Regions from separate parts of the Candidatus Pantoea multigeneris genome, predicted to be linked through region 1. Evidence: predicted binding sites of a transcription regulator. Region 1 holds the regulator's gene; the other holds the start of a gene.
The links. The regulator CRP, encoded in region 1, controls carbon source genes, mostly activating them, when cyclic AMP is high. The targets are predictions, from matches to a motif close to ATGTGANNNNNNTCACAT.
Positions count from the first base shown of each region.

Region 2: a site for CRP is predicted at 12,507-12,524, ahead of F3J40_RS10605 (sugar transporter). Genes of this name have one in related genera too.

Region 1 covers NZ_VWXF01000013.1:17,003-33,379, forward strand. Annotated here, with positions in the region: gene F3J40_RS21710 (ABC transporter ATP-binding protein) at 1-1,109, shown strand, start outside; gene tauD (taurine dioxygenase) at 1,162-2,001, opposite strand; gene tauC (taurine ABC transporter permease TauC) at 1,998-2,822, opposite strand; gene tauB (taurine ABC transporter ATP-binding subunit) at 2,819-3,586, opposite strand; gene tauA (taurine ABC transporter substrate-binding protein) at 3,597-4,580, opposite strand; gene F3J40_RS21735 (LysE family translocator) at 4,787-5,389, opposite strand; gene F3J40_RS21740 (hydrolase) at 5,430-6,428, shown strand; gene F3J40_RS21745 (YheU family protein) at 6,425-6,646, shown strand; gene F3J40_RS21750 (phosphoribulokinase) at 6,706-7,575, shown strand; gene F3J40_RS21755 (OsmC family protein) at 7,572-7,976, opposite strand; gene crp (cAMP-activated global transcriptional regulator CRP) at 8,275-8,907, shown strand; gene F3J40_RS21765 (YccS/YhfK family putative transporter) at 8,966-11,056, shown strand; gene argD (bifunctional acetylornithine/succinyldiaminopimelate transaminase) at 11,102-12,322, opposite strand; gene F3J40_RS21775 (aminodeoxychorismate synthase component II) at 12,411-12,986, opposite strand; gene ppiA (peptidylprolyl isomerase A) at 13,140-13,712, opposite strand; gene tsgA (MFS transporter TsgA) at 13,972-15,147, shown strand; gene F3J40_RS21790 (cytosine deaminase) at 15,200-16,377, opposite strand, start outside.
Region 2 covers NZ_VWXF01000003.1:376,178-392,554, forward strand. Annotated here, with positions in the region: gene F3J40_RS10555 (M20 family metallopeptidase) at 1-1,094, shown strand, start outside; gene F3J40_RS10560 (MFS transporter) at 1,094-2,359, shown strand; gene aldA (aldehyde dehydrogenase) at 2,397-3,833, opposite strand; gene rhaT (L-rhamnose/proton symporter RhaT) at 4,249-5,283, shown strand; gene rhaR (HTH-type transcriptional activator RhaR) at 5,349-6,218, opposite strand; gene rhaS (HTH-type transcriptional activator RhaS) at 6,230-7,042, opposite strand; gene rhaB (rhamnulokinase) at 7,335-8,816, shown strand; gene F3J40_RS10590 (L-rhamnose isomerase) at 8,800-10,056, shown strand; gene rhaD (rhamnulose-1-phosphate aldolase) at 10,066-10,908, shown strand; gene rhaM (L-rhamnose mutarotase) at 10,898-11,212, shown strand; gene F3J40_RS10605 (sugar transporter) at 11,274-12,458, opposite strand; gene cybB (cytochrome b561) at 12,630-13,172, opposite strand; gene F3J40_RS10615 (hypothetical protein) at 13,301-13,525, opposite strand; gene ynfM (multidrug efflux MFS transporter YnfM/SxtP(Kp)) at 13,641-14,897, opposite strand; gene F3J40_RS10625 (LysR family transcriptional regulator) at 15,000-15,887, shown strand; gene mlc (sugar metabolism global transcriptional regulator Mlc) at 16,000-16,377, shown strand, end outside.

The DNA of each region.
Region 1 (16,377 bases):
GCGCCAAGGCGTCAAAAGCGAAACAGGCACAAAGCCGTATCAAGATGCTGGAGCGGATGGAGTTGATTGCACCAGCACACGTAGATAACCCGTTTAGTTTTAGTTTCCGCGCCCCAGAGAGTTTACCCAGCCCATTGCTGAAAATGGAGAAGGTGACCGCCGGTTATGGCGAGCGAATTATTCTTGATGCCATTAAGCTGAATTTGGTGCCAGGTTCGCGCATTGGTCTGTTAGGCCGTAACGGCGCAGGTAAATCGACGCTGATCAAACTGTTAGCGGGAGAGTTAGCCCCGCTGAAAGGTGAGACGGGTCTGGCAAAAGGTATTAAGCTCGGCTACTTCGCTCAGCATCAGCTTGAGTTTTTACGTGCGGATGAAACGCCGTTGCAGCATCTTGCCCGTATTGCACCGAAGGTTCTGGAGCAGCAGCTGCGCGATTACCTCGGCGGCTTTGGCTTCCAGTCCGATAAAGTCAATGAAGTGACCGAGCGTTTCTCCGGTGGTGAGAAGGCCCGCCTGGTGCTGGCATTGATCGTCTGGCAGCGGCCAAACCTGCTGTTACTGGATGAACCGACCAACCACCTCGATCTGGATATGCGCCAGGCACTGACCGAAGCGTTGATTGATTTCGAAGGTGCTTTGGTTGTGGTCTCGCACGATCGTCATCTGTTGCGTGCCACCACCGACGACTTGTATCTGGTGCATGATGGCAAGGTCGATATGTTCGAGGGCGATCTGGAAGATTATCAGCAGTGGCTGAGTGATTTGCAGAAGCAGCAGGCGCAACAGGATGCAGCCCCACGCCAGGATAACGCCAACAGCGCTCAGGCACGTAAAGATCAGAAACGCCGTGATGCCGAGTTACGCGCGCAGACCCAGCCGTTGCGCAAAGAGATCGAGAAGCTGGAGAAGCAGATGGCAAAATGGCAGAGCCAGTTGAATGATGCCGAGCAGCAGCTTTCTGACAGCGCCATTTATGAACAAGCGCGCAAAGCCGATCTCGCGCAGGCGTTGCAGCTTCAGGCCAGTGCCAAATCGTCTCTGGAAGAGACTGAAATGGCATGGCTGGATGCGCAAGAACAGCTCGAAGCCATGCTGGCTGCGGAGTGATGCTTTAGGTTTTCCCTCTCCAAAGGGAGAGGGAATATATCGTGCGGATAAATCAAAATGGCGTATCGCCCAGCACCGTTGCGCGGTGCATGATACGGCGCGCTGGAGAGTAATCTGCGGTGGCGTAATGCTGCGTAATACGGTTATCCCAGATAGCGACATCCCCTTCACGCCAGCGCCAACGCACCTGAAACTCAGGTTTAGTAATGTGCGCAAACAGGAAATTCAGAATCGCCTCGCTCTCTTTTTGACTCAGACCCACAATCCGGGTGGTAAATCCTTCGTTTACAAACAACGCTTTCTTACCACTCACCGGGTGAGTACGAATCACCGGATGTGTCACTGGCGGGTTCTTATCCACCGCAAGTTGCAAACGCTGACGCTCCGCCTCGGTTTTACGGTACTTATATTCCTGGAACGACTTACGAATATCGTGCTCTGCCTGCAAGCCATTCAGCAACGTCTTGAACGGCTCAGACAGCGCGTTGTAGGCCGCAATATTGCTGGCCCACAGCGTATCGCCGCCGTTCTCGGGCAGCAGCCGGGCAGCCAACACGGCAATCGCCGGAGGCGTATTGATAAATGTCACATCGGTGTGCCAGTTATCGTTGTCGGGGGGATTATTGTCATCGGTATCCAACACGATAATCTCCTCCACGCCTTCGGCATGGGGATAGATAGGATGGATATGCAGATCGCCAAACCGGGCAGCGAAAGCACGCTGCTGCTGCGGTGTTAACGTCTGGTCACGCAGAAACAGCACCTGATGACGTAACAAGCCATGATAGAGCTGCTCAAACTGAGCATCGCTTAACGGGCGGCTCAAATCCAAATCATTCACCTGAGCGCCGATGTGCGGGCCCAGCGCGGTCAGAGATACTTTCTCACTCATTGCTGCTCTCCATTCCACGGGGTCAAACGGCGCTGTAACGCTCGCAGCCCCAACTCTAACGTAATTGCGATAACAGCAATCACCAGGATGCCCGCCAGGACCACATCGGTCGCGAGAAACTCACCGGCTGACTGCACCATAAAACCTAACCCACGCGTTGCACCTATCAGTTCAGCAGCCACCAGGGTTGACCAACCTACCCCCAACCCAATGCGTAATCCGGTCAGGATCTCCGGCAGTGCGCCGGGTAAAATCACAAAGCGTAATACCTGCCAGCGGCTGGCACCCAAAGCACGGGCAGCACGAATGCGTACCTGCTGGGCATTCTTGACGCCCGCCAGGGTGGATAACGTCACCGGCGCAAAAATCGCCAGATAAATCAGTAAAATCTTCGATGTTTCGCCAATGCCAAACCAGATCACCATCAGCGGTAAATACGCCAGTGGCGGCACCGGGCGGTACAGCTCAATTAATGGATCAAGTAAACCGCGAATGGTCGGGCTCAGGCCCATCGCAATCCCCACGGGCACCCCAATCAGCGCGGCGGCCAGCAAGGCAATCACCATACGAAACAGGCTGGCGGAAAGATGCTGCCATAGCGTGGCATCCATAAAGCCCTGTGGGCTGGCGACCATATACAATTTCGCCAACACCTGCTGCGGTGGCGGCAAGAAAATCGGGGCCACTAAACCCAGTGCCGTAATTGCCCACCACACCAGGACCAGCAGCGCCAGGCTCAAAAAACTCAGGCTTAACTGACGAGAAAAAGGCCAGCGCACACCACGGCGTGCCGTCTGGGTTTTATCCATTACCGCACTCATATGAACGCCTCACGTTGAGAAAACACCTGATTCAGGACATATTCCCGGCGCTCAATAAATGCCGGATCGGACTTGATGCTGCGGCACGGCTCACCGGCGGCAAAGCGCTGCCCAAAGTCCAGACGCAGACGTTCGGCCACCCGACCCGGCCCCGGCGACAGCAGCACCAATTCGCTCGCCAGAAACACCGCTTCTTCAATGTCGTGCGTAATTAACAAAATCTGCTTGCCGCTATCGCGCCACAGAGTCAGGAGCAGCGTCTGCATCTGTTCACGCGTAAATGCATCCAGTGCGCCAAACGGCTCATCCAGCAACAACAGTTGGGGATCGGTCGCCAGCGCACGAGCAATGCCCACCCGCTGGCGCTGTCCACCAGACAACTGCCAGATAAAACGTTGTTCCGCCCCTTCCAGGCCCACCTGCTTGATCAACCGCGTGGCGGTACGATGACGTTCAGCCCGGCCAACACCCGCAAGTTGCAGTCCAAAGGCAACGTTATCGATCACATTACGCCACGGCAGCAGGCCCTCATTCTGGAATACCACCCCACGCTCTGCTCCTGGCCCCTGAACCGTCTTTCCTTCCAGGGTAATGCTGCCGGACTCCACCGGTAAAAACCCGGCGATCAGATTCAGCAAGGTTGTCTTACCGCATCCGGACGGTCCCAGCACCACCATAAGTTCACCGTTGCCCAACTGCAGATTGATATCCTGCAACGCAGCCTGACCGGCATAACGCGCACTAAGATGGTTGATGCTGAGCATACTCGTCCCCTTATTTCTTAATCAGCGGCGCCACGAAACGTGAGGTCACGTACTGGCTGTAATCACTGGCTGCATCAGGCACTTTGCCCTGCTCCTTCAGGAACTGCGCCGTATCCACAATCGCTTTATCCACCGGTTTGCCCAACTGCTCAACCTGCTGTTCAGCCGTCAGATAGGTGTTGCCTTTCACCAACCCAGGGACGTCTGCTTCGGGCACACCACTCAGGCGAGCCAACTTCTGCAGGTACTCGGGCTGCTTGAGCCAGGCCTCTGGGTTATTCAGATAGGCCTGCTGTGCCTCAATCGCACTGCGGGCAAACGCCGTCACCACTTCAGGGTGCTTCTGCGCGAAATCTTTGCGCACTACCCAGACATCCAGCGTTGGGGAACCCCATTTGCCCACTTCAGAGGAGTCGGTGAGTACATTGCCGGTTTTCTCCAGCTCATTAACCGCCGGAGACCAGACGTAAGCGCCATCGATATCACCACGCTGCCAGGCCGCATTGATCGCCGCAGGCAACAGATTGATCAGCTGTACCTGGCCCGGCTTAATACCCCAGTGCTTCAGGGCGGCCAACAGGCTGTAATGGGAAGTGGAGATGAAAGGCACGGCAATCTTCTTGCCGATAAGGTCTTTAGGGGACGTGATCGACTTCTTCACGACCAGAGCTTCAGAACTGCCAAGCTGTGAGGCCAGCAGGAAGGCTTCAATGGGTAACTTCTGCGTTGCCGCTACGGCCAGCGGGCTCGAACCGATATTACCAATTTGCACATCGCCGGAAGTCAGCGCCTGTAATACACCGACACCGCTATCGAATTTGCGCCACTGAACATTCGCCCCGCTCTCTTTGGCAAAAGTGCCATCAGCCTGTGCCACCTTCGCAGGCTCAGCCGACGTTTGGTAGGCAACGGTGACGTCTACTTTTTCCGCGTTCGCGTGCAGTGTCACCAGGGCCAGTGCTGCGGCCAGAAGAGTCAAACGTGTTGCTGCCATGATATTCACCCCATCGATTCTTATGATGGATGCAGTGTCACAAGCGGCAGAAATTTCATAAAGGAATAAAAAATTATCCCTAATAGGAATTAGTTCTTAGATCATTGGCAGCAAAACACATGCAAAAAGCGCAAAAAAGAGGCGGCAAAGGGGAAATATGCAGGGCAGTTGAGCCTACCCTGCGAAGTACTCAGTAAAACAGGCACTTAAAGCCAGATTAAAATCACACAGGCTGCGGTCAATAACCCCATAGCGAGGTTAAACACGCGCCAGGCGCGAGGGCTGTGTAACAGTCGGCCAATCATGCTGCCAAACCCTAACCAGGCAATTCCCGCCACCAGATTCACCAACACCATGGCAAAACTAATCGCAATAACCGAACTACGCCAGGCATCGCCGGTCAGACTAAAACTTGCCACGGCACCCAATGCCATAAGCCAGGCTTTAGGGTTGATTAATTGCAGCAATCCGCCCTGCCAGAAAGGCATTGGCGAGGTCGGGCCAGTACCGGCTTCCAGGGTTTCGTATTCTGCGGTTGCAATTTTCCAGGCCAGCCATAGCAGATAAAGACTACCCGCGACTTTCAAAAACAGGTGTAATGAGGGATAGAGTAAGATCAAACCGCCAACGCCGAAGGCAACCAGCATCAACATGATCTGCATGCCGATCATGATGCCAATCATTAGCGGGATTGATCGGAGGAAGCCAAAGTTGGCACCAGAGGCCGTAAGTAACATATTATTAGGCCCCGGGGTAATAGCGGCAACCCACAAAAAGCCCAACATAGACAAGAAAAGACTTAATTCCATGAAATGGGTGCTCCTCACCCTAACCCAGCCTACAGGTGCTATGAATCAGAACAGCATAGAAGCCGTGAATTTTACACCACTCGCCGGCTTGCACAATCCACATCTACAGACCTTGCTGCCGCGCCTGCTCCGCCGTCGTGTCCATCTTAAACCACACTGGCAAAGGCTCGACTTGCCAGATGGCGATTTTGTTGATCTTGCGTGGAGTGAAGATCCCCAAGGCGCAAAGCATAAACCCCGCGTGGTGCTGTTTCATGGCCTGGAGGGCAGCATTCGTAGCCCGTATGCGCACGGACTGATGCAAGCCTGTCAGCAGCAGGGGTGGCTGAGCGTCGTGATGCATTTTCGCGGCTGTAGCGGCGTCCCTAACCGCCTGAATCGTATTTATCACTCTGGTGAAACCGAAGACGCGCGTTTTTTCCTTAACTGGCTACGCAGCACCTGGGGCGAAGTGCCGACCGCCGCCATTGGTGTTTCGCTCGGTGGCAATATGCTGGCCTGCCTGCTGGGAGAGCAACGGGGCGATATCCCCCTGGAGGCGGCGGTTGTCATCTCTGCGCCCCTTGAGCTGGAACCGTGCAGCGTTAAACTGGAGAGCGGCTTCTCGCGTTTCTACCAGTATTACCTGCTGACTCAGCTGAAAAAAAATGCGCTGCGTAAACTGCGCGCCTGGCCAGACTCCCTTCCCGTGGACCTGCTGCAACTTAAAGGCTTCCGCCGTCTGCGCGACTTTGATGATGCGGTCACTTCACGGGCGCACGGCTTTGTCGATGCTGGTGATTACTACCGCCGTGCCAGTGCCATGCCATTGCTCAAGCAGATCGAAACGCCGCTGCTGATCATTCATGCGAAAGACGATCCCTTTATGACCGATGCGGTGATCCCCAGCCATGAACAGCTATCGGCCAGCACCACTTATCAACTCACCACTCACGGCGGCCACGTTGGCTTCGTTGGCGGTAGCCTGCGTCGCCCACAAATGTGGCTAGAACAGCGGGTGCCGCAGTGGCTTACTCCCTGGCTGGAAGCAACAACATGATTATTCCCTGGCAACAAATTGACCCCGATACCCTGACGAACCTGATCGAAAGCTTTGTGCTGCGCGAAGGCACAGACTACGGCTTACAGGAACGCAGCCTGACACAAAAAGTGGATGATGTGCGTCGCCAGTTGGCGAGTGGTGAGGTGGTTTTGGTGTGGTCAGAACTGCACGAAAGCGTCAATATTATGCCGCGTTCTGAGTTTCGTGGCGGATAGCATCCGCCCGCATTTCGTGTTAACAATGCACATCGTCTGACTTAACAGGGAATCCATTTATGTCTGCCAGGCATCCGATTATCGCCGTGACCGGTTCCAGTGGCGCAGGCACAACCACCACCAGCCTCGCCTTTCGCAAGATTTTTCAGCAGCTACAGCTACAGGCCGCCACGCTGGAAGGGGATAGCTTCCATCGCTTTACTCGCCCTGAAATGGACATGGCGATTCGCAAAGCGCGCGATATGGGTAAACACATCAGCTATTTCGGCCCAGAGGCCAACGACTTCGGCTTACTGGAAAGCACACTCGCCGAATATGGCCGCAGCGGTCAGGGACAATCGCGTAAGTATCTGCATACCTACGATGAAGCCGTACCCTGGAACCAGGTGCCAGGCACCTTTACGCCGTGGCAGCCGCTCCCGCAAAACACCGATGTCCTGTTTTATGAAGGATTACATGGTGGCGTGGTCGCACAGAATCACGACGTTGCCGGGCAGGTGGATTTACTGGTGGGAGTCGTCCCTATCGTTAACCTGGAGTGGATTCAAAAGCTGATCCGCGATACCAGCGAGCGCGGCCACTCGCGTGAAGCCGTGATGGAGTCCGTGGTGCGTTCGATGGAAGACTACATTAACTTCATCACCCCACAGTTCTCGCGCACGCACATTAACTTCCAGCGCGTGCCCACTGTCGATACCTCAAACCCGTTTGCGGCGCGAGAAATCCCCTCACTGGATGAAAGTTTTGTCGTGATTCATTTCCGCGATCTGGAAGATATTGATTTCCCCTATCTGCTGGCGATGATTCAGGGCTCGTTTATCTCGCACATTAATACGTTGGTCGTACCGGGCGGCAAAATGGGGCTGGCAATGGAGCTGATCATGACGCCGCTGGTGCAGCGTCTGATGCAAGGTCGAGGTGTGGCTTAAGCCGCAATCACTTCATAGCTGTGGGTTATTTCTACGCCTTTGCCGAGCATAATCGCCACTGAGCAGTACTTCTCGGCAGAGAGATCCACCGCCCGCGCTACCGCTTTATCACTGAGATCTTTACCGGTGACGATAAAGTGCAGATTAATATGGATGAAAATACGCGGTGCTTCTTCACGGCGTTCTGAGGTCAGCTTCACTTCGCAATTGCTCACGTCATGACGCCCTTTCTGCAGAATGGAAACCACGTCGATGGCGCTACATCCGCCTGCGGACATCAGTACCAGTTCCATTGGGCTTGGCGCTTTATCGCCGGAATTCCCGTCCATAATAATCTGATGGCCTGAAGAAGACTCACCGAGAAAGGTCAGCCCCTCTACCCACTTTACTCTTGCCTGCATGTTACTTACTCCAGAGGTCGATTTGCCGCCAGAGTACGCCTCTCCCTGACAAACAGCAATCGCCTCCGAACCCAGACCCACCTCGTTGCAGCTGAAGCGAGACAACACAAGACAGTCGGCAAAAGCTGTGCTACAAACAGAGATGAAAATATTTTTCGTCACATAAAGGCGAAAACGGGGCGATGCTTATATTTCCCCGACATAATTTCCCATACTGGAAAACGGTTGATGATTTCAACGCCTGTCAGGGCTACCCTCCCTGTATTTTGGGCACGATTACAATAGAGGATGATCGCGAATGGTTCTCGGCAAACCGCAAACAGACCCTACACTCGAATGGTTCCTGTCCCATTGCCATATTCACAAATACCCATCCAAAAGCACCCTGATTCATCAGGGCGAAAAGGCGGAAACGCTTTACTACATCGTTAAAGGTTCTGTCGCCGTTCTTATCAAGGACGAAGAAGGGAAAGAGATGATCCTCTCTTATCTCAACCAGGGCGACTTTATCGGTGAGCTTGGCCTGTTTGAAGAAGGTCAGGAGCGTAGTGCCTGGGTTCGGGCGAAAACAGCCTGTGAAGTCGCTGAAATTTCTTACAAGAAATTCCGTCAGTTAATTCAGGTAAATCCAGATATTTTAATGCGCCTCTCTTCTCAGATGGCGCGTCGCCTGCAGGTGACTTCAGAGAAAGTCGGTAACCTTGCTTTCCTTGATGTGACCGGGCGTATTGCTCAGACGCTACTCAACCTGGCGAAACAACCCGATGCAATGACCCACCCAGACGGCATGCAAATTAAAATTACCCGTCAGGAAATCGGGCAAATTGTTGGCTGCTCGCGTGAAACGGTCGGGCGCATTCTGAAAATGTTGGAAGATCAGAATTTGATCTCCGCGCACGGCAAAACGATCGTCGTTTACGGCACCCGCTAATATTTTCTGATTTACGGCGCGAGGCTCTCCTCGCGCCGTCATTATTTATGATGAGCTGATGTGGCGTCGAATCATCTATCACCCCGAAGTTAACTATGCCCTGCGCCAGACGTTAGTGCTGTGCTTACCTGTGGCCCTGGGTTGGCTATTTGGCGATCTGCAAAAAGGCCTGCTTTTCTCGCTCGTGCCTGCCTGTTGTAACATCGCTGGCCTCGATACCCCGCATAAACGCTTCTTTAAACGTCTGATCGTCGGCGGTAGCCTGTTTGCCAGCGCCAGCCTGCTGATGCAATTTTTGCTGCTGAAGAATGTGCCATTACCTGCCATTCTGTTTGCACTTCCGTTGCTACTCGGCGTCTTAGGGGAGATCAGCCCACTGCATGCCCGACTGCTTCCCGGCACACTGATTGCGGCTATTTTTACCCTCAGCCTGATTGGCCGCCTGCCGATCTGGGTTCCTCCGCTGCTCTACATTGGCGGAACGTTATGGTACGGCTTGTTTAACTGGCTCTGGTTCTGGCTATGGAAAGAGCAGCCGCTGCGCGAGTCCCTCAGCCTGCTGTACCGCGAACTGGCAGACTACTGCGATGCTAAATATACCCTGCTGACCCAGCTCACCGATCCGGAAAAGGCGCTGCCACCGCTGTTGGCTCGCCAGCAAAAAGCCGTTGATTTGATGAATACCTGCTATCAGCAGATGCACATGCTGGCCGCCAGTCGCAACAACAGCCACCAACGTCTGAAACGGGCGTTCCAGGTCGCGCTGGATTTACAGGAACATATCTCCGTCAGCCTGCATCAGCCCGAAGAGGTGCAGAAACTGGTCGAACAGAGCCACGCTGAAGCGGTTATCCGCTGGAATGCGAAAACCATCTCTGCCCGCTTGCGCCTGCTGGCCGATGACATCCTTTACCATCAGCTACCAGACCGCTTTAACATGGATAAGCAGCTGGGTGCGCTGGAAAAGATCGCCCGTCAACATCCGGGGAATCCGGTGGGAAGCTTTTGCCTCTATCACTTCAACCGGATTGCCCGGGTACTGCGCACCCAAAAACCACTCTATTCCCGAGACCTGATGGCAGACCGCCAGCGCCGTCTGCCACTGCTCCCTGCGCTGCGTAGCTACTTGTCGTGGCGCTCCTCAGCGCTGCGCACCGCCGGGCGCTTTGCCGTGATGCTGATGTTTGGTGCCAGTCTGGGGTTACTGTTCAACGCACCCAAACCTTACTGGATTCTGATGACCATCATGTTCGTCAGCCAGAATGGCTATAAAGCCACACAGGTCAGGATTCAACACCGGGCTGCGGGTACGTTTGCCGGTCTGGTGATTGCCGCCGCCAGCCTTCACTTTGCGGTTGCGGAGTCGCTGGTGCTGCTGACCATGCTGGTGATTACCTTTGTCAGCTACCTGTTCACCCGCAAGTTTTACGGCTGGTCGATGATTGGCTTTACGGTAACAGCGGTGTATTCGCTGCAACTGCTGGCGCTCAACGGCGCACAGTTTTTACTCCCGCGCCTGCTGGATACGCTGGCCGGTTGCCTGATTGCATTCGCTGGCATGATTTGGCTGTGGCCACAGTGGCAAAGCGGCCTGCTGCGGCAAAATGCGCATGACGCGCTGGAAGCAGATCAGGAAGCCCTGAGGATGCTGCTGGGACCGGAACAGAGCGCGGAAAAACTGGCTTATCAACGGGTCAAAGTTAACCAGGCACACAACTCCATGTTTAACTCGCTTAATCAGGCGATGCAGGAGCCGGGCTTCAATGCGCAGTACCTCAAAGACATGCGTCTGTGGGTAACGCACAGCCAGTTCATCGTTGAGCATATCAACGCCATGACCATTCTGGCGCGTGAACACACCATGCTGCCACCCGCCATGGCCGAACGTTATCTACAGTCTTGCGAAATTGCCTTGCAGCGCTGCCAGCAGCGACTGGAGTATGACGGCCCAGGACAGCAAAACAACGTCATGAGCGAAGCAGAAAACATTAATGAAGGGGCAATGACGGTGCTCGAGCTGCACGTGAAGCGCATCATCGGCCATCTCAATGTGATGCATACCATCTCATCACTGGCCTGGAGCCAACGGCCGCATCACGGCCACTGGCTGCTGCCGCTGCTGCGTAAACGTCAGGATAATCAGCAATAAAAATGCCAGCACAAGGCTGGCATTGCTAACGCGGTAAACGCGGAATCAGGCAAACAACACTTTCTCGATGGCACGGGCGAAACGTGCCATGCCTTCTTTGATGTCTGCGCTCTCAATCACCAGCGAAGGCGCAAAGCGGATCACATCGGTGCTTGCCGTCAGGATCATCACCCCTTCTGCGGCTGCGGCATTGAGAATATCGCGCGCGCGGCTGGCATATTCTGGTTTCAGCACCGCACCAATCAGTAACCCTTTACCGCGAATGCCGTTAAACACGTGCAGTTTGCTGTCGATCTCATTCAGGGCAGCAACAAACTCTTCGCGCCGTGCCTCTACGCCGTTCAGCACTTCTGGTGTGTTGATAATATCCACAGCTGTTTCAGCAATTGCACACGCCAGCGGGTTGCCGCCATAAGTGGTGCCGTGTACGCCTGGTGCCATGACTGACGCGATTTCATTGGTGGTTAACATCGCGCTGACCGGGAAGCCGCCGCCCAGGGCTTTTGCCGTGGTCAGAATATCCGGCTTAACGCCGTAATGCTCATAGGCAAACAGCTTACCGCTACGGCCCATCCCGCTCTGAACTTCATCCAGCACCAGCAGTGCCTGATGCTCATCACACAGCGCACGCAGGCCCTGAATAAATTCTGGTGTTGCTGGCATCACGCCGCCTTCACCCTGGATTGGCTCAACAACAATCGCGCAGGTGTGGTCGTCGATGACCGCTTTAACTGCTTCCAGATCGTTGAACGGCACATGGACGATATCTGCCGGTTTTGGTCCAAAGCCATCGGAGTACTTCGGCTGACCACCTACAGAAACGGTAAACAGCGTGCGGCCGTGGAACGCGTTATGGAAGGCAATAATTTTCGTTTTGTAGGCGTGGTGCTTTTTAAACGCGTAGTAGCGAGCCAGCTTAAATGCGGCTTCGTTGGCTTCAGCACCGGAGTTAGCGAAAAACACGCGATCGGCAAAGGTGGCCGCGATAAGTTTGCTGGCAAGGCGCAACGCTGGCTCATTGGTGAACACGTTACTGGTATGCCACAGCGTTTCGCCCTGCTTTTTCAGGGTTTCCACCAGTGCCGGATGGCAATGGCCCAACGCCGTCACGGCGATGCCGCCGGAGAAATCAACGTACTCTTTGCCCTGCTGATCCCAGACGCGGCTGCCCTGCCCTTTCACCGGCACAAATTGCGCTGGTGCATAAACAGGCAATATAACGTTATCGAAAGTTTCCCGCGTTACCGCAATTTTATCCGTTGCCATTGACGACCTCATGTGATGAATGGTTGTGGCTAAGTGCAATTCTAGTCAGTAAATATGAATAATAAATCACTCAAAGGCAAACAGAACTTCACTGCCGCAGGAAATTACGCAGCAACTGATGCCCCTGTTCACTCAGAATACTTTCCGGGTGGAACTGCACGCCTTCCAGCGGCAACGTACGGTGCCGCAATCCCATGATCTCATCCTGCTGTCCATCGCGTTCACTCCATGCAGTGACGACGAACTCCTCAGGCAGCGTGTCAGGGGCAACCACCAGCGAATGGTAACGTGTGACCGTGAGCGGATTATTCAGGCCCTGGAAGACGCCACTGTCATCGTGACGGATCGCCGATGTTTTTCCATGCATGGGCACCCTGGCGCGAACCACAGCGGCCCCAAATGCCTGCGCGATTGCCTGATGCCCCAAACAAACGCCAAGAATCGGTAAACGACCGGCGAAATGGCGGATAGCTTGTAACGAGATACCGGCTTCACTGGGTGTGCACGGGCCGGGCGAAATCATTAAGTGGGTCAACGGCAGTGCTTCTATCTGTTCCAGCGTAATGGCGTCATTGCGCGTCACCTGGACGTCAGCGCCCAGTTCACACAAATACTGATAGAGGTTCCAGGTGAAAGAGTCGTAATTGTCGATCAACAGTAGCATGGGTCATTTTCCGCAGGATAACCCGACTATTCTACGTGTTTTATCCCGGTGATTTTTTACTTTTAAGCGAAACAGCGGGGATTTGTAGGAGAGATAAGCAGCTGGAAAACAGCTTCCAGCCGCGAGGTGGCTGGAAGCTGATACAGGGTGTTATTACGGCACAATTTTCGCCGACAGAATCACAACCGGTTTCACTGGCACATTCTGGTACGGGCCGACATCTTTGGTTGGCACCTGAGCGATCTTATCTGCGACATCCATGCCTTTGATCACTTTACCAAACACCGCATAGCCAAAATCACGTTGACCGTGATCGAGGAAAGCGTTGTCCGCCACGTTGATAAAGAACTGGCTGGTCGCGCTGTCTTTATCGCTGGTACGGGCCATAGAGATGGTGCCACGCTTGTTAAGCAGGCCGTTATCCGCTTCATTCTTGATCGGGGCGTTAGGCTGCTTCTGCTGCATATCCGCAGTGAAGCCGCCGCCCTGCAACATAAAGCCAGGAATGACGCGGTGGAAAATGGTGTTGTTGTAGTAGCCACTGTTAACGTAATCAACGAAGTTTTTTACTGAAACCGGGGCTTTCTGGTTATTCAGTTCAAGTTCGATATTACCGGCTGAAGTGGTGAGCAGCACATGCGTGTCGCCTTTAGCGGCCAATGCCTGAGCAGAAACAGAAGTAAGTGCTAACAGCGCGAAGGCTGCCGTCAAAGTACGTTTCAACATGAAAGATTCCTTACCTGGGAAAGCAACACAAAAACTTGCCTGATTTTAAAGAGCAGGAACCACAAGAGCCAGCGTTTTACTTTTTTTTACGTAGCCCTCTACGATCGCGCAAAGATCGTTATCGGATCTTATTTGTGACCCAGATCACACATAAGATGAAATATGAAAGCAGTGTTACAGGGATCGTTTATTAAGATCACAGTTGCGCTTACAATTCCTGACACTTTTTTCGCCAACTGCGACTCACACAGGTTCTTAAATGACAAATCTAAATCGTATCGGCCTTACGTGGATAAGCTTCTTTTCCTATGCCCTGACCGGTGCGCTGGTTATCGTCACTGGCATGGTAATGGGTGACATTGCCAAAGACTTTGGTGTTCCCGTTTCCAGCATGAGCAATACCTTCACCTTCCTCAATGCCGGTATCCTGGCTGCCGTGTTTTTAAATGCCTGGCTGATGGTGATTGTGCCGTTGAAGCGCCAGCTGATCTTTGGCTTTGTGCTGATGGTACTGGCAGTTGCGGGCCTGATGATGAGCCACGACCTGCGGATGTTCTCACTGTGCATGTTCGTGCTCGGTGTCGTGAGCGGCATTACCATGTCGATTGGTACATTCCTGATTACCCATCTGTATGAAGGTCGCCAGCGCGGCTCCCGCCTGCTGTTTACTGACTCATTCTTCAGCATGGCCGGTACGTTGTTCCCAATTCTTGCGGGCGTGCTGTTAGCGAAGCACCTGCCGTGGTACTGGGTATATGCAGCGATTGGCGGCCTCTACGTGGCCATTTTCGTGCTGACGCTGCGTCTGGAATTCCCCGTGCTGAGCAAGCCTGCGGCGCAGAAAGATCAGCCGAAAGAGAAATGGGGACTGGGTGTGCTGTTCTTAGCCATTGCGGCACTGTGCTATGTCCTCGGCCAGTTGGGCTTTATCTCGTGGGTGCCGGAATACGCCAAGACGCAAGGCATGAACATTGATGATGCTGGCAAGCTGGTCAGTAACTTCTGGACCGCCTATATGATTGGCATGTGGGTATTCAGCTACCTGCTGCGCTTCTTCGATATGCAGCGCATCGTGATGGTTCTGGCGGCGGTTTCAACGCTGCTGATGTTCTGGTTTGTTTCCAGCACCGAAGTCACCATGCTGCACTGGATCATCATGCTGTTAGGCTTCTTCTCCAGCGCCATTTACACCACCATTATCACCCTTGGCTCGCTGCAAACCCGCGTCTCATCACCTAAGCTGGTGAACTTTATTCTGACGTGCGGCACTGTGGGCACCATGTTGACCTTTATTGTCACCGCACCGATTGTCGATGCAGGTGGACCACACGCGGCGCTTTACACCGCCAACGGTCTGTATGCGACGGTGTTTGTGATGTGTGTGCTGGTGGGCTTTGTTACCCGCCATCGCCAGCACAGCAAAATTGCGCATTAATCTGCGATAAAGCATGACCTTAAGGGCGGACAGCGCAAGCTGCCCGCCTTTTTTAACGCCGGAAGTTCACCGCTTCACGCTCAGCCAGGTAGATATGACTTTCCGTTGGCCGGGTTTGCGCCACTAGCTTGCCAAAGCGCAACGAATAACGGACCGGCACCTGCCTGCGCACCGCATCAAAACCACTCTCCGCAGGCAGAATGATCAGGCTGGCCGGGAGGCCAACGGCAACGCCATAGTTGTCTAGTTGCAGGGTTTTGGCGCTGTTGTCCGTGATCAGGGCCAGGCTGCGATCGATCTGTTCGTAGCCCATCAACTGGCACACATGCAGCCCCATATGCAGGACCTGCAACATATTCGCGCTGCCGAGGGGATACCAGGGATCGAACACATCGTCATGGCCGAAACAGACGTTAATGTCTGCTTCCAGCAACTCCTTCACCCGAGTGATACCGCGCCGCTTGGGATAGCTATCGAAACGGCCCTGTAAATGAATATTCACCAGCGGGTTGGCAACAAAGTTAATCCCTGAAAGTTTTAACAGGCGGAACAGGCGCGAGGTATAAGCCCCGTTATAAGAGTGCATCGCGGTGGTGTGACTGGCCGTCACTCGTGCACCGTTGCCATCACGGTGCGCCAATGCGGCCACCGTTTCGACAAAACGGGACTGCTCATCATCAATTTCATCGCAGTGGACATCGATCAGTCGATCGTAGCGGTTCGCCAGGGTGAAAATCTTGTGCAACGACTCTACGCCGTATTCGCGGGTAAACTCGAAATGCGGGATCGCGCCAACCGCATCCGCACCCAACCGTAAAGCTTCTTCCAACAGGGCTTCGCCGTTTGGATAGGAGAGAATCCCCTCCTGCGGAAAGGCTACGATCTGGATATCTATCCATTCGGCCATGTCACTTTTCAGCTCCAGCAGCGCTTTCAGTGCCGTCAGGCTGGGATCAGAAACATCCACATGGGTACGCACATGCTGAATGCCGTTCGCAATCTGCCACTTTAGGGTTTGCCGTGCGCGCTGTTTTACGTCTTCATGGCTGAGCATCGCCTTACGTTCCGCCCAGCGTTCAATGCCTTCAAACAGCGTGCCGGACTGATTCCAGGCAGGCTGCCCGGCGGTTTGCGTGGTATCGAGATGAATATGCGGTTCAATCAGTGGCGGGTAAGCGATGCCAAGCTCTGCATCCAGTACATCGTCACCACACATCGGCTGTTGTTGGG
Region 2 (16,377 bases), on a different contig from region 1:
ATCCGTGGCAGTTAAAGGAAGAGGGTGATCGCTGGTACGGCCGTGGTGCCGCCGATAACAAAGGCCAGCACTGCGTCAACCTTGCTGCGCTGGAACAGGTGTTTAAGGCTCGCGGCGGCAAGCTCGGTTTTAACTGCAAAATTCTGTTCGAGATGGGGGAAGAGATAAGCTCCCCGGGTCTGGCTGAAGTGTGCCAGCAGCAGCAGGAATTGCTGCGTGCGGATCTGTTTATCGCCTCCGATGGCCCGCGCCTGAACGCTGAACGTCCAACGCTGTTCCTGGGATCTCGCGGTGCAGCGAATTTCCGTCTGCGCATTCGTGCGCGTGACAATGCCTATCACTCAGGTAACTGGGGCGGGTTGCTGAGCAATCCGGGGACGCAGCTCGCCAATGCCATTGCCTGTCTGGTGAATCAGCACGGCGTGATGCAGGTTGAGGCCCTTAAGCCAACGTCATTGACGCCAGCGGTCCGCGAAATTCTTGGTGATGTGGAGCCAGGCGGAATGCCGGGCGATCCCACCATTGATTTTAACTGGGGTGAGCCAGGACTCACCATCGCTGAGCGCCTGTATGGCTGGAACACCATGGAAGTGCTGGCGTATGAAACCGGCAATCCACAGCGCCCAATGAATGCCATTCCGGCAGAGGCGATGGCGGTGTGCCAGCTGCGTTTTGTGGTTGGGACTGACTGGAAAAACCTGGCGACACACGTCGAGGCGCATCTGCGTGCGCATGGCTTTGATAACGTCGAGGTGGAGTTTATGCGTGGATCGCCCGCTACCCGCCTCGATCCTACCGATCCGCTGGTGCACTGGGTGTTAGGCACGCTGGCGGAAAGCAGCGGCAAGAAACCGGCGTTGTTACCGAACCTCGGGGGCTCGCTGCCTAATGAAGTGTTTTCCGATATTCTGGGGCTACCGACGCTGTGGGTGCCGCACTCCTATCCCGCCTGTGGTCAGCACGGCGTGAATGAGCATATGTTGAAGTCGATTGCGCGCGAAGGCTTACAAATCATGACGCGCCTGTTCTGGCAGTTGGGCGAGCAGGGTGAAGCGCTGATCGCTGCACACCGTGCACACAAGGAGGCGCGCTGATGAGCACGTTAACGCAACCTTTGGCACCGACGCGGCCCAGTTTATACAAAACGCTGTTTGCCACCTGCGTGGGTAACGCGCTGGAGTGGTTTGATATTGCGGTTTATGCCTTCTTTGCCAGCTATATTGCCCGCACGTTTTTCCCGACGACCGATCCTTCGGTTTCGCTGCTGCTGGCGTTTGGTAGCTTTGGGGTTTCATTCCTGATCCGCCCACTGGGCGCGATTGTTCTCGGGCATTACGCCGACAAACACGGGCGTAAAAAAGCCCTGCTGCTCTCCATCAACCTGATGATGCTGGGCGGCGCGATGATCACCCTGATGCCGGGCTACGCCACGCTTGGCCTGGCCGCGCCGCTGCTGATTCTGGTCGCACGTCTGATTCAGGGCTTTTCGGCCGGTGGTGAGTTTGGTAGCTCAACGGCATTCCTGGTCGAACACTTCCCGGAGCGTCGCGCCTTTATTGCCAGTTGGCAGTTCGCGACGCAGGGGGCCAGTACCTTAATGGCTTCCGCCTTTGGCTTTGGCTTATTGCAGGTGATGAGTGATGCGGATCTGCTGGCATGGGGCTGGCGCATTCCGTTTGCCTTTGGCCTGCTGATTGGCCCGCTGGGGCTCTATATTCGTCGCCATGTCCATGAGTCTGAGACTTATAAAAGTGAAGTGAAAGAGAGCGCACCGCTGAAGACGCTGTTTGGCCGACAGAAAGCGCTGGTGTTCATTGCCATCGGGCTGATGGTGATCTCGACAGCGGTGAACTACATGCTCAACTATGTTCCGACGTATGCCACCAAAAGCCTGCATTTATCAGGCTCCGTTGGGTTTGGTGCCACCCTGCTAGGGGGCGTCATTCTGACCGTGGTCACGCCGATCATGGGGCTGTGTGCGGAGCGCGTGGGCCGCCTGCCGCTGATGTGGGGCTCACTGCTGCTGTTGCTGGTCTCTATCTATCCGGCGTTTCACTGGGTGGTGAGTAACCCTTCAGCATTTTCTCTGATGGTACTGGTGGGGTGGCTAGCGTTGTTGAAGTCCATTTACTTCGCCACGGTGCCTTCGGTGATGGCGGATTTGTTCCCGGTCGAGACGCGCGCGAGTGGCATGGCCATCAGCTATAACGTTGCCGTGACGGTGTTTGGTGGCTTTGCGCCGCTGATCTGTACCTTGCTGATTCAGGCGACCGGCACCAGCCTGGCACCGGGTTACTACCTGATGGCAGTAGCGCTGTTGAGTGGGATCGCCCTGTTGCGCAGCCGTAAGTACCTGTAAATCAGTGGCTGCCGCCGAGCCAGGCGGCAGCACTGTGTTAACCGAATTGCAGATAGGCAACGTGGGTTTGCAGATACTCTTCCAGCCCATGACGGCCATCTGCGCCGCCAATCCCGGATTTACGCCAGCCTGCGTGGAAGCCCTGCATGGCTTCAAAGTTCTCACGGTTGACGTAAGTTTCGCCAAATTTGAGCTGACGTAGCGCAATCATCGCACTGTTGAGATTTTGCGTGTAAACAGAAGACGTCAGACCATATTCGCAGTCATTAGCCAGAGCAATCGCCTCCTCTAACGAATCCACCGCCATTACGGGCAGTACCGGGCCGAAGATCTCCTCCTGCATGATGTCCATCTCCTGACGCACATCGGTCAGCACTGTGGGTTCAAAGAAGAACCCCTGTGTGCCGACGCGTTTGCCGCCGAGAATCACCCTGGCACCTTGTGCCTGCGCCGCAGCGACTTTCTGTTCCACCCGTTGCAGCGCGGCCGCGCTGATCAGTGGCCCCATATCAATCTCACTCTCTTTGGCCGGGTTGCCAAAACGGACCTGCTGCATGGCCGCGGAAAGGGCGCTGATAAAGCGTGGGTAGATGCCGCGTTGGACATACACCCGTTCTGCACAGTTACACACCTGCCCGGTATTGATGACGCGCGAGCTGACTATGGCCTTTACCGCCAGGTCAAGATCGGCATCATCCAACACGATAGCGGGCGCTTTCCCCCCCAGTTCCAGCGAAACTTTGGTGACGTTTTGTGCCGCCGCGGCCATGGTGGCCTGACCGGCTCCGACGCTGCCGGTCAGGCTGACCATCCCCACTTTCGGGTTTGCGGCCAGCTCATGGCCCACTTCGGCACCATAGCCATAGACGAAGTTGATCACCCCGGCCGGTAAACCAATCTGTTGAATCACTTCAGCAAACAGCTGAGCGTTGTTTGGCGTCAGTTCGCTGGGTTTGATCACAATGGTATTGCCGGTCACCAGTGCCGGTGCAGCCTTACGGGCGATGAGAAAGAACGGGAAGTTCCAGGGCAAAATGCCGGTGGTGACGCCAATGGCTTTCTTAAACACAAAGATATTTTCATTCGGGCGGTCGCTGTTAATGATTTCGCCTTCATAGCGGCGTGCCCAACCCGCCATATAGTCGAGATAGTCGGCGGTAAACAGCACCTCGGTCTGGGCCAGCGCCTGCGTTTTTCCGCCTTCTGCAACGATAGTGGTGCTGATTTCGCTGGCACGCTGACGGATCCCCGCCGCAATTTTTTGCAGCCAGACGCCGCGTTGCTGGGCGGGCAAGGCTTCCCATGCAGGCTGCGCCTGTTCCGCCGCTGAGATCGCAACCTGGGCCTGATATGCGCTGCCCTGAGGGATACGCGAAATCAGCGCTTCCGTTGCGGGGTTGATGACTTCAATCCATTTGTCATTTTCGCCACTGACAAACTGGCCGTTAATGTAGTGCTGCAGGTGCTGGGTCATGGCAAATCTCCACGGTACTGGGTTTGTTAATCCGGTCTAGCGTGGCGCAGCGGGTGCTTTGCTGCCTTTGTCTGGATGCCAGTGCGCTGGGCAGTTTGGCAGCTATGCGTCATTTGACGTGATGGGCTTTGCATTCAGCAGGTTTTGTCGTGAATACCGCCATCGGCTTTGTGCGAGCGCACACAGTAGGCGTGATAAAAACATGAATAATAAGGCACTTATCTGCGCTAATGCCCCATGCGCCTGAGATAGTTGAATTTGTGATCGCGCAGCAGGCGAGTCACCTGATTTTGCCACAGCAACCGCGTTCCCGGCAGCCATTCAAAGGCTGAACGATTCCTGAGCAACGTAGACTGCCTGCGATATCGGGAGAGCTGCACTCTCCTGTGGGCCGCAATCAGACGAAGGAATAACAATGAACAGTGCCATTCTTGCAGGTATCTTCTGGCATTTGGTGGGGGCGGCCAGTGCCGCCTGTTTTTATGCCCCTTTTAAACAGGTCAAACGCTGGTCATGGGAAACCATGTGGTCGGTGGGCGGTGTTATGTCGTGGCTGATTTTACCCTGGGCGGTCAGTGCCACGCTGTTACCGGATTTTTGGGCCTACTACAGCAGCTTTAGTCTTTCGCAGCTGTTACCGGTGTTCCTGTTTGGCGCGATGTGGGGTGTCGGCAATATTAACTACGGTTTGACCATGCGCTACCTCGGCATGTCGATGGGGATTGGTATTGCTATCGGCGTGACGCTGGTGGTCGGGACGCTAATGACGCCGCTGTTACAGGGGCGTTTTGCCGAGCTGTTTGCTTCAACCGGCGGACGTTTAACCCTGTTGGGTGTACTGGTCGCACTGATTGGCGTCGGTATCGTGACCCGTGCCGGGCTGTTAAAAGAGCGCGCGCTGGGGATCAATGCGCAGGAGTTTAACCTGAAGAAGGGGCTGGTGCTGGCGGTGGTCTGCGGCATTTTCTCCGCCGGCATGTCATTTGCCATGGATGCGGCAAAGCCGATGCATGAGGCGGCTGCGCAATTAGGCATTAATCCGCTGTATGTGGCGCTGCCTAGTTATGTGGTGATTATGGGCGGCGGAGCCTTGGTGAATCTGGCGTACTGTTTCTTCCGCCTCGCCACCCGGCCTGAGCTTTCGGTACGTCAGGACTTCTCCGTTGCTCGTCCGCTGTTGCTGGCCAACATGGCGTTTGCCGTGCTGGGTGGCACCATGTGGTATCTGCAGTTCTTCTTCTATGCCTGGGGCCACGCCAAAATCCCGGCGCAGTACGATTTTGTCAGTTGGATGCTGCACATGAGCCTGTATGTGCTGTGCGGCGGCCTGGTCGGCTTAGTGATGAAAGAGTGGAAAGCGGTGGGACGCCGTCCCGTGGGCGTGCTGTCAATTGGCTGCGTGGTCATTATCATCGCGGCCAATATTGTGGGCCTGGGAATGGCGAACTGATCGACCTGACAACAGCGTGCCAGCCGCAGGGGCAGAATGCAGGGCTGGCCGATGTAAAGTAGGTTTCAGGTGAGACGGCAAGGCAACCCCGCAGGGCGAGCAGAAGCGATAAACTGCTGCCGCCAGGCGCTGGGTGACAGGCCGGTTTCGCGCACAAATACCGCAGAGAAGTAGTTGCTGTCATCAAAGCCGCAGCGGGCAGCGATTTCACTGATCAAACACTCTCGCGTCCGCAGCAGATACTTCGCCTGGCACAGTTGCAGTTGACGCAGATAATGGCTGGGTGTCATCCCGGTATGCTGGCGAAACAGCTGTTTCAGCGCACGCTCGCTGAGCTGGTTTTGTTGACAAAAACCCGCCAGATCGAAAGGGCGATCAATGGATCCCTGGAGTGCCGACATCAGCAAATCCAGCTGCTCGCCTTCGGGCAGTGCCCAGGGGCGGTCGGCGGCGTAGACGTGGCGGCGTAAAATCAGCGCCAACTGCAAAAACAGTGCCTCCGCGAGCTGAATGGAGAGAGGATCGTTCTTACGGCATTCCCGTTCTAACTGGGTGACAACACCACGCGCTAATGCCAGCCCGCGCGTGGTAAGACGCCAGCACACCGGGCTTTCCGCTGTGCGCGCCGGGATCAGTTGCGCCCAGTCAATGCCGAGGGAAAACCGATCACGGCAGTAGAGGATATTATCCAGTACCAGATCGTGTACGCTGTCGTAACTGTGGCAGTCATCATCCTGGATAAAAAACACATCCCCGCAGGTGACCAGCCATGGACGATCGTTATGCACATGTAAGCCGTTACCGCGCCAGACAATAACAATTTCGCTGAACGTGTGGCGATGTGCCGGAAAAGAGGGCTGAGGCAGGCGCTCAGCCACCGTAACCGGCAGCGTATCACCAGGAAAATAATCCTCACGCTGTAGGATCAGCGACATTCACAGGCTCCTTATGCCATTTGCTGACGCTCGGTGCGCGGTGCGCAACCAAATTCGCGGCGAAACAGGGTCGAAAAATGATTACTGTCGCCAAAACCGCAGTGAAAAGCGATATCCGTGATACGCATTTCACTGTGGCGCAGCAGATGACGCGCTTGTAACAGGCGTAAACGATTCAAATACCGTTGTGGGGTATGGCCGGTCTGCTGTTTCATCTGGCGGTGCAGCGTGCGCAGCGACAGAGAAAAACGGTCAGCCAGCGCCTCCCAACAGACCTCCTCACTGTAATGTTCTGCCAACCACTCCAGCAAGCGATGCAGACGCGCTTCCTGATCATCCCCGTGTAAATTGCGAGCTGCATCACGTAACAGCAGGAGCAACTGCAAAAAAAGCTGTTCCTGCTGCGCCTGGCGCTCAAGTGACCAGCAGCCTTCAGGTTTCATCGCCGACACCAGCGCCAGTCCTTGCTGCATCACTCGTTGATTGACACGCCACTGTGCGCTGGCATCGCTGTCAGGCAGCAGATCCTGTAGGCCGGAGAGAAAGCGGAAAGCATTTGCCCCGCGATACAACACATTGGTCAGACAGAGGTTGCTGGTTTGCTCATATAAGTGCCGGTCGTGGTCACGAATAAAGCAGACCGATCCTGCGCTCAACGTCTGCGGCTGACCGTTGAAAACGTGGATGCCGGAACCCTGTTCGACCAGCACAATCTCGCAGAAATCATGGTGATGCTCAGGAAAAGCCTGCTGGGGGACGCGGGGTTCAACCGCAATAGAAAAATTACCCGCCGGAAAAAAATCAGCGCTATGTAACACGGTCATTATCGCCTCCATGGTGATTAACACCTGTGTAACCGAGTCTAAACAACGGCCTGTGGGCTGACCTTGAAAATTTCACCGTAAAACGCAGGAAAACTGCGCGTAATTCAAGAATCTCGCGTTGGCTGTTAAAACTGCGGTGGCAGTCACATCATCGCCTTTCCTCAGTTTGTGATCTGTTTCACGAACACCTTTGTGCATCTGCCACCTTTAAAGGGCGTCTGGCAGATGGCGGAAGGTGGCTGGAGGCCGCGCTCCGTAGGCTAACCCCATGACTACAGAGGGTGAAGCCGTTATGAGTACGCGCAATATCGTGGCGATTGATTTAGGTGCTTCCAGCGGGCGAGTGATGCTGGCGCAATGGCAGCCGACGGAGCAGTGCATGGTGCTGCGTGAAGTTCGACGTTTTGTGAATCAGCGACGCTATCAGGCCGGTTATGACTGCTGGGATCTGGACAGCCTGGAAGATGAAATCCGGGCAGGGTTGGCGCAGTTGGAAACCGAAGGCGTGGCCATCGACAGCATCGGTATTGACACCTGGGGCGTGGACCTGGTGCTGCTGGATGCGCAAGGTGAACGCGTGGGTGCCGCCGTGAGCTATCGCGATCCGCGCACACAGGGTTTGATGCAACAGGCGATAGAGCAATGGGGAGCCGCGGCCCTGTATCGTAAAACCGGCATTCAGTTTCTACCGTTCAACACGTTATATCAGCTGCGCGCACTGCATCAGCAGCAACCAGACTGGGTAGCGCAGGTGAAACATGCGCTGCTGATACCCGACTATTTCCACTACCGTCTGACCGGCAACCTTCACTGGGAATACACCAACGCCACCACCACCCAACTGCTCAACCTCGACAGTGGCGAGTGGGACAGAGAGCTACTGGCGTGGGCGGGCGTTAACGCCAGTTGGTTTGGCAACATTCAGCCACCGGGTCAGGCAGTTGGCCACTGGCGTAGTCCGCTGGGACGTGACGTGCCGGTGATTGCCGTCGCCACGCACGATACCGCCAGCGCGGTTCTGGCAACGCCCCTTGAGCATGACCACGCGGCGTATCTCTGCTCAGGAACCTGGTCACTGATGGGCTTTGAAAGTCTCCAGCCTTACACCGATGCCACCGCACTGCGCGCCAACGTAACCAACGAGGGCGGGGCGGAGGGGTATCGTGTACTGAAAAACATCATGGGGCTGTGGCTGTTACAGCGGGTGTGCGCGGAACTGGCGATTGATGATCTGCCCACGCTGGTGGCTGAGGCGCAGCAACAGCCCGCCTGCCGTTGGCTGATCAATCCCAACGCGAGCCGTTTTATCAACCCCGACAACATGGTCGCTGAAATTCAGAATGCCTGTGCCGAACAGGGGATGCCGGTGCCACAGTCAGCGGCCATGCTGGCACGCTGTATCTTTGACAGCCTGGCGCTGCTCTACCGTCACACCTTACAGGAACTGGGCCAGCTACGCGGCTCGGCCTTCAGCCAACTGCATGTGGTGGGAGGAGGGTGTCAGAACCGCTTTCTCAATCAACTGACCGCCGATGCCTGTGGCGTGCCGGTGCTGGCCGGTCCCGTTGAGGCCTCCACGCTGGGCAATGTCGGCTGCCAACTGATGGCCACCGCCGCCCTGGCCGATGTGCCAGCGTTACGCCGGGCAATTCGGCAAAACTTTCCGTTAGAAACCTTTACCCCGCAATCGGGCAGCACCTTTGATGCCTGCCAGGTGCGCTTTGCCGCACTGTGCCAACCCATGAAGGAACTCGCTTATGACAAAGCTGATTGAACAGGCTTATGAACTGGCGCGCGAGCGCTTTGCCGCCGTTGGCGTTGATACCGAACAGGCGCTGGCGCGTCTGGATACCCTTCCCGTCTCGATGCACTGCTGGCAGGGTGATGATGTGCGTGGTTTTGAAAACCCGCAGGGAGCTTTAACCGGCGGGATTCAGGCGACCGGCAACTACCCAGGCAGAGCGCGTAACGCAACCGAACTGCGTGCCGATCTGGATAAAGCCATGTCACTGATCCCCGGCCCTAAGCGCCTTAACTTGCATGCTATCTATCTGGAAAGCGATCGCCCGGTGGCGCGGGATGCCATCGAACCCCAGCATTTTGCTCACTGGGTCGAGTGGGCAAAGCAGCATCAGCTGGGGCTGGATTTCAATCCCACCTGTTTCTCTCATCCCCTAAGTGAAGACGGGTTTACCCTGGCACACCGTGATAAGGCCATTCGCCAGTTCTGGATCGACCACTGCAAGGCCAGTCGTCATATCTCTGCCTCTTTTGGCAAGCAGTTGGGCTCGCCCTCCGTCATGAATGTCTGGGTGCCTGATGGTATGAAAGATCTGACTGTTGATCGCTTTGCACCACGTCAGCGATTAATGGCGGCGCTGGATGACATCTTCAGCGAAAAACTGGATCCGCAGCATCATCTGGATGCGGTAGAGAGCAAGCTGTTTGGTATTGGAGCAGAGAGTTACACCGTGGGATCCGGCGAGTTTTGTCTGGGCTATGCCACCAGCCGCCAGGTGGGGCTGACGCTGGATGCAGGACATTTCCATCCCACTGAAGTGATCTCCGACAAAATCTCGGCTGCCGCGTTGTATGTACCGCGTTTGCTGCTGCACATTAGCCGTCCGGTACGTTGGGATAGCGACCATGTGGTGCTGCTGGACGATGAAACCCAGGCGATTGCCCATGAAATCGTGCGTCAGCAGCTGTTCGACAAAGTGCACATCGGTCTCGACTTCTTCGATGCTTCGATCAATCGCATTGCAGCCTGGGTTATTGGCACGCGCAACGCGAAAAAAGCGCTGCTGCGCGCCCTGTTGGAGCCGACGGATCAGCTGCGCCAACTGGAAAATCAGTCTGATTACACCTCGCGGCTGGCCCTGCTGGAAGAGCAAAAATCGTTGCCGTGGCAGGCGGTGTGGGAATCCTGGTGCTTGCGTAATGATGTCCCGGCGGACGCCCGCTGGCTGAACGAAGTACAGCACTATCAACAACATATTCTGAGCCAACGTTAAGGACATATTATGCACGCAATTCTTTCTTCCTGGTTTGTGCAGGGAATGGTCAAAGCCACCAGCGATATGTGGCTGAAAGGCTGGGATGAGCGCAACGGGGGTAACATCAGTCTGCGCCTGCTGGACGAAGAGGTTCAGCCGTTCTCGGCGGATTTCTACGACGAACCGCGCTGCGTTGAACTGTCTCAACCGGCCCCCGCCCTGGCCAACTGCTGGTTTCTGGTGACCGGGTCGGGCAAATTCTTCCGTAATGTGCAGTGCGATCCGGCGGATAGCCTGGTGCTGTTACAGGTGGACGATCGTGGGCTGTCTTATAAAATCCACTGGGGATTAAGCAACGGCGGCCTGCCGACCTCAGAGCTGGCTTCACACTTCCAGTCGCACAGCGTGCGTAAAGTGAACTCACAGGGGCAGGATCGGGTGATCATGCACTGTCATGCGACCCACTTTATGGCCCTGAGTTATGTGGTGGAGCTGGACTCCGCACGCTTTACGCGTTTGCTGTGGGAGGGCAGTACCGAATGTCTGGTGGTGTTCCCGGATGGCGTCGGCATTCTGCCGTGGATGGTACCGGGCACCGATGAAATTGGTCGCGCTACGGCAGAAAAAATGGCGCAGCACAGCCTGGTCATGTGGCCTTTCCACGGCATTTTTGCCGCAGGACCGACGCTGGATGAAACCTTTGGCCTGATTGATACGGCGGAGAAATCCTCGCAGGTGATAGCCAATGTTCTGGCGATGGGGGGAATACGTCAGAGCATTACCACCGAACAGTTGATTGCACTCGGCAAACGTTTTGGCGTACAGCCGTGGCAGGCAGCGATTGAGGTCGGGCCAGCCCGTGTTGCGTAAGGCGTTTGTGATGCAGGTCAACCCGGACTGCCATGATGAGTACGCGCGTCGGCATAACCCCATCTGGCCGGAGCTGGCGCAGACGTTGAAAAGCCACGGGGCGCACCACTATGCAATTTGGCTGGATGCACAGCGTAACCTGCTGTTTGCCACGGTGGAGATTGAGTCGGAAGCGCGCTGGCAGGCGATTGCGGCAACGGAGGTGTGCCAGCGATGGTGGGCTTCGATGGCCGCATTAATGCCCTCGAATGCGGATAACAGCCCGCAAAGCAGTGAGTTAACGCAGGTGTTTTGGCTGGAATAGCCGCAGGGCACCCATAAAAAAAGCACCCCGGTGGGTGCTTTTTTTTGCGCGGGTCAAAGGCTTAACCGTTGGTACGCAGCTGCGGGTAGCGGCGGAAACTCCATACACACCAGAGCAGTGCCACCAGCGCAATCGCTGATCCGACATAACCCACTTCAGTCATGTCCAGATGCTCGCTCACCTGGTTACCCAACAGTGCGCCCGCGCCGATGCCGATATTGTAAATCCCGGACATCAGTGACATCGCGACGTCCGTGGCATCGGGAGCCAGTGACAGCACGCGGACCTGCATGGCAAGGTTGATCATCATCATCGCCATACCCCAGAAAATGCACAGCGCAATAATCGCCACCGGGTGCACGGCGGCAAACAACAACAGCCCCATACTCAGCATGACAATGGTCAGGGTACCGATCAGCAACAGGGTCGGGAATTTATTGCCTAACGAGCTGAACAGTACGCTACCGATGATCCCCGCCGAGCCAAACAGCAGCAACAGCAGGGTGGTAAAGTTCTCACCGCTGTTCGCCACCATCTGCATAAACGGCTCAATGTAGCTGTAGGCAGTGTAGTGGCCGGTCACGATCAGCGTGACGAGCAGATACATGCTCACCAGCGCCGGGCGACGGAACAGCAGCGGCACACTGCTCAACGAACCCGTATGCTCACTCGGTAAGCGTGGCAGGATTTTGATCGCCATCACCAGCAGCACCAGCGCGGAGACGCCAATCATGCCAAAGGTGGTACGCCAGCCGAGATACTGTCCAACCAGGCGGCCAATGGGCACACCCAATACCATTGCCAGTGCGGTGCCGGTTGCCAGCATACTCAAGGCCTGGGTCTTTTTCCCGGCCGGGGCAACGCGAATCGCTAATGAGGCGGTAATTGACCAGAACACCGCATGGGAGAGCGCAATACCAATACGTGACAGCACCAGCGAAGAGAAGCTCCACGCCACACTGGACAGCACATGGCTGGCAATAAACACCAGGAACAGAATGCTCAGCAGCAAACGACGTTCCACGTTGCGCGTCAGCAGCATCATGGGCAGGGAGAGCAGTGCCACCACCCACGCATAGATGGTCAGCATAATGCCGACGTCTGCCGTCTTCATCGAAAAGCTGCTGGCGATATCAGACAACAGGCCAACAGGGACAAATTCAGTGGTATTAAATACAAAAGCGGCTACAGCCAGCAGTAAAACTCGTAGCCATGCCGTCTTACGGGATACAGTAGTTGGTTGCATGAAGTTCAGGTTCGCCAGGAAGAAATTCGATGCCGAAGCACAGTGTTAGAGTGACAAGGATCACAAAACGCGCTTATTGTGGACGATATTTCCGGGTATGCAAACCCTAAAACCGCAATTTATACCTGAATATTTTTTATCGCCCCAGGACGAGGCGATAGCTGGAGGTTATTACCCTTTACGTTTTGATGGCATCATTCGTAACAACACATTATCTTTCATAACATAGTGATGGAATAACGCGGCAGCGGCATGTAAACCAATCAACCAGTATCCGGCCGTGGCGAGGGTTTCATGCCAACTTACCAGGCTATCGACTAATTCAAAATTCGGTTCACTGGCGACCGGCATTTGAATGCCGAACAGCCACCAATCGCGTCCGCGTAAATAGCGTGAAGACAGCCCCAGCACCGGCAGGATAATAAACAGCAGGTAAATGGCTAGATGGGTCAGGTGTGCCATGCCGGTTTGCCAGGCGGGTGGCTTAGGCTCGATGGCTGGCGTGCGGTGGCGCAGGCGTTGCACCAGACGCAGCAACATCAACACCAGCACCGTGGTACCTGCGCTGAAATGGGTAATAATCAACGTAAAGCCGAGTGTTGAACCGCGTTGGGCAAAACCACGAAACTCCATGGTGTAATACGCCACAACAACCAGTAGAAATGTCAACCAATGTAAAGTTATCTGTGAGCTGGCATATTTATTCGTGCGCATGGTGATAATTTCCAGAGTATTGTTTGCGCCTAAGATAGCGCATCGCAAAATGCAAACTTAACAAACTGATGCAGAATGACTGAGTCTATTTAAAATGAATGCGAAAAAAGATAAATCTTAATAAAACCTTAATTTTCTACAACATGACGTCGCATTGGGAGTGGGCAACAGGTCGCGCAACCCACGGCGTTGGGGAAATATTTTTGTGCCTGATGGATGGCATCATTAGGCGCGTAAAAGGTACCTAAAAATTGCCGGTCATTACTGTCAGGTAAAAATCGACAGTCAGCCGCATGAACCACATGATGGTCTGCATAATCAGCCTGTTTAGAGACGTAATAAAAAGCCGCCATAGCGCATCCTTATTGCCTGGGAACGATTAATTTGGATGAGTATAACGAGGAACCAGGGAATATGTTATAGCGGAGAGAAGCTTAAAGGGCGCTGGCGCGCCCAAGACTACAGAAGTTACAACTTTTTACCCGCCAGATGTGCGCCTACCGCCAGCGCGCCCAGCAGCAGTGTGGCGATAAACAGCGTGATGCCCAGCCAGCCAAAATTGTGCCAGAACACACCCCCCAGGGTACCGGCAATGCTGGAGCCCGCATAATAGCTAAACAGATATTGTGACGAAGCCTGGCCTTTCGCGCGTCGCGCGCGTGGTCCAATCCAGCCGCTGGCAACGGAGTGGGCGGCGAAAAAGCCGGCGGCAAACAGCATCATGCCGGGGAAAATTACCCACAGCGAATTTACCAACGTCAGCAACAGACCTGCCAGCATAACGGCAGTGGAAAACAGCATTACCGGGCCACGTCCAAAGCGCGCGGTTGCCGCCCCAGCCCGTGGCGAACTCCATGAACCGGTAAGATACACCACCGATAACAAGCCTACCGAGGCCTGGCTCAGTGACCAGGGTGCCGCCAGCAGACGATAACCGATATAGTTAAACAGCGTGACGAAAGCGCCCATCAGCAGAAAACCTTCGGCAAACAGCCACGGCAGACCGGCATCACGCCAGTGCAGACGGAAATTAATCAGCAAATTGCGCGGGCGCAGTGGCACCGGACGAAAATGACGAGATGCCGGTAAAATTTTCCAGAACATCACTGCGGAAGCAAAGGCGAAGCAGCCGATCAGGGCGATAGCGATACGCCAGTTAAACATGTCGGTCAGTACGCCGGTAATCAGGCGTCCGCTCATCCCACCAATCGAATTACCGCTGATATAAAGCCCCATGGAAAAGGCGATCACGCTGGGGTGAATCTCTTCGCTCAGATAGGTCATTCCAACGGCGGCAACCCCGCTCAGTGAAACGCCAATCAGTGCCCGCATCAGCAGAATGCCGTGCCAACTGGTCATCGTAGCGGAGAGCAGCGTACAAATAGCGGCCAGCATCAGTGCCACCACCATGATCGCCTTGCGCCCCACAGCATCAGAAAGCGGGCCGGTAATCAGCAGTGTGAGCGCCATCAGGCCGGTAGAAATTGACAAAGAAATACTGCTGGCGGCTGGTGACACGCCAAATTGCTGTGACAATACCGGGAGAATCGGCTGCACACAGTAGAGCAGGGCAAAGGTCGCAAGTCCGGCGGTAAACAGTGCCAGCGTCACACGCATAAATTGTGGCGTACCACGGGTGATCCAGCTATCTGATGCGAGAGAGGTTGAAACAGGCGCTTGCGTAATCTCGTCGTCGAGGATCACTGCCTGAGAGGAGCGGTTCACACTATATCCTTGGTTGGGAAAGCAATTTAATGTGGGTTAATCGTAGGAAAGTGAGATTATGTTGTCTAATATATTAATAATCTCAAATAAGACGTTTAAAATATGAATATCGAGCTACGTCATCTGCGCTACTTTATTGCGGTGGCTGAAGAGCTACATTTTGGCCGCGCCGCGCAACGGCTCAACATCTCGCAACCGCCGTTAAGCCAGCAAATCATGCAGTTAGAACAAGAAACCGGTGCCCGATTGTTCGCTCGCACCAATCGCAGCGTGCAACTCACTGCGGCGGGACATCAACTGTTACTGGATGCGCGCGCGATCTTGCAACAGGTTGAACTGGCCGCCGCCCGCGCTGCACGTCTGCACCGGGGCGAAGAGGGCACATTGCGTATTGGCTTTACCTCTTCTGCGCCCTTTACCCGTGAAGTTTCCGATGCGCTGTTTCAGTTTCGTCAGGCCTGGTCGCAGGTACACATTGAGATGCAGGAGATAAACACCCGCCAGCAGTTGGACCCGCTGCACGACGGGCGACTGGATCTCGGCGTGATGCGTAACACGCCGCTGCCAGCGGATTTGAATCATCAGCTACTGTTGCGGGAACCGCTGTATGCGTTGGTACACTGGGCGCATCCTCTGGCCGATGAGGAGTCCATCTCAATTCGGGCATTGGCGCAGGAACCGTTTGTGTTTTTCGACCCGCAGGGTGGCACGGCGCTCTACAGTGAAGTGCTGGCGCTGTTGCATCGCTACCAGATAAAACCGTACATCACGCAGGAAGTGGGCGAAGCCATGACCATTCTTGGCCTGGTCGCCACGGGGTTAGGGGTGTCAATTTTACCGGCCTCATTCCGCCGTGCTAGGCTTACCGATGTGGTTTGGTTACCGTTGCAGGAAGAGGATGCGTTATCCGAGTTGTGGCTGGTGTGGTCAGCGACGCGTGAACCCACCGCGCAGATGAAACATATGATGCAGCTGTTACAGAGAAAGTAACGGATTTGTGCGGTAAATCACAAAGTTAATCAATAATTTGACGCTGAACGGCAATCTCCCGCACCATGACCCTAGAATTATTTAGCAGCGCGAAATTACTCAGGAGCAGTTGGTGAACTCGGACAGTCAGCCTGGTCACGTGGACCAGATAAAACAGACGAATGCTGGCGTGGTGTATCGACTTATCGATCATTATGGCCCGGTTTCGCGCATTGAACTGGCGAGACTGGCGCAACTGGCCCCTGCCAGTATCACAAAAATTATCCGCGAAATGGTCGATGCCCATCTGGTCAAAGAAGCACAGTATGCCGAGCCAGGTAGCCGTGGCCGTCCGGCGACGGGGCTGGTACTGGATACCGCAGGTTGGCATTTTCTCGCATTACGTTTGCATCAGAACACCGTTACCATCACCCTGCGCGATCTCAGTACGCAAACGCTGGTAGAAGAGCAGCACGGGTTACCACATGATGGGCAACAGCCATTGTTAGCC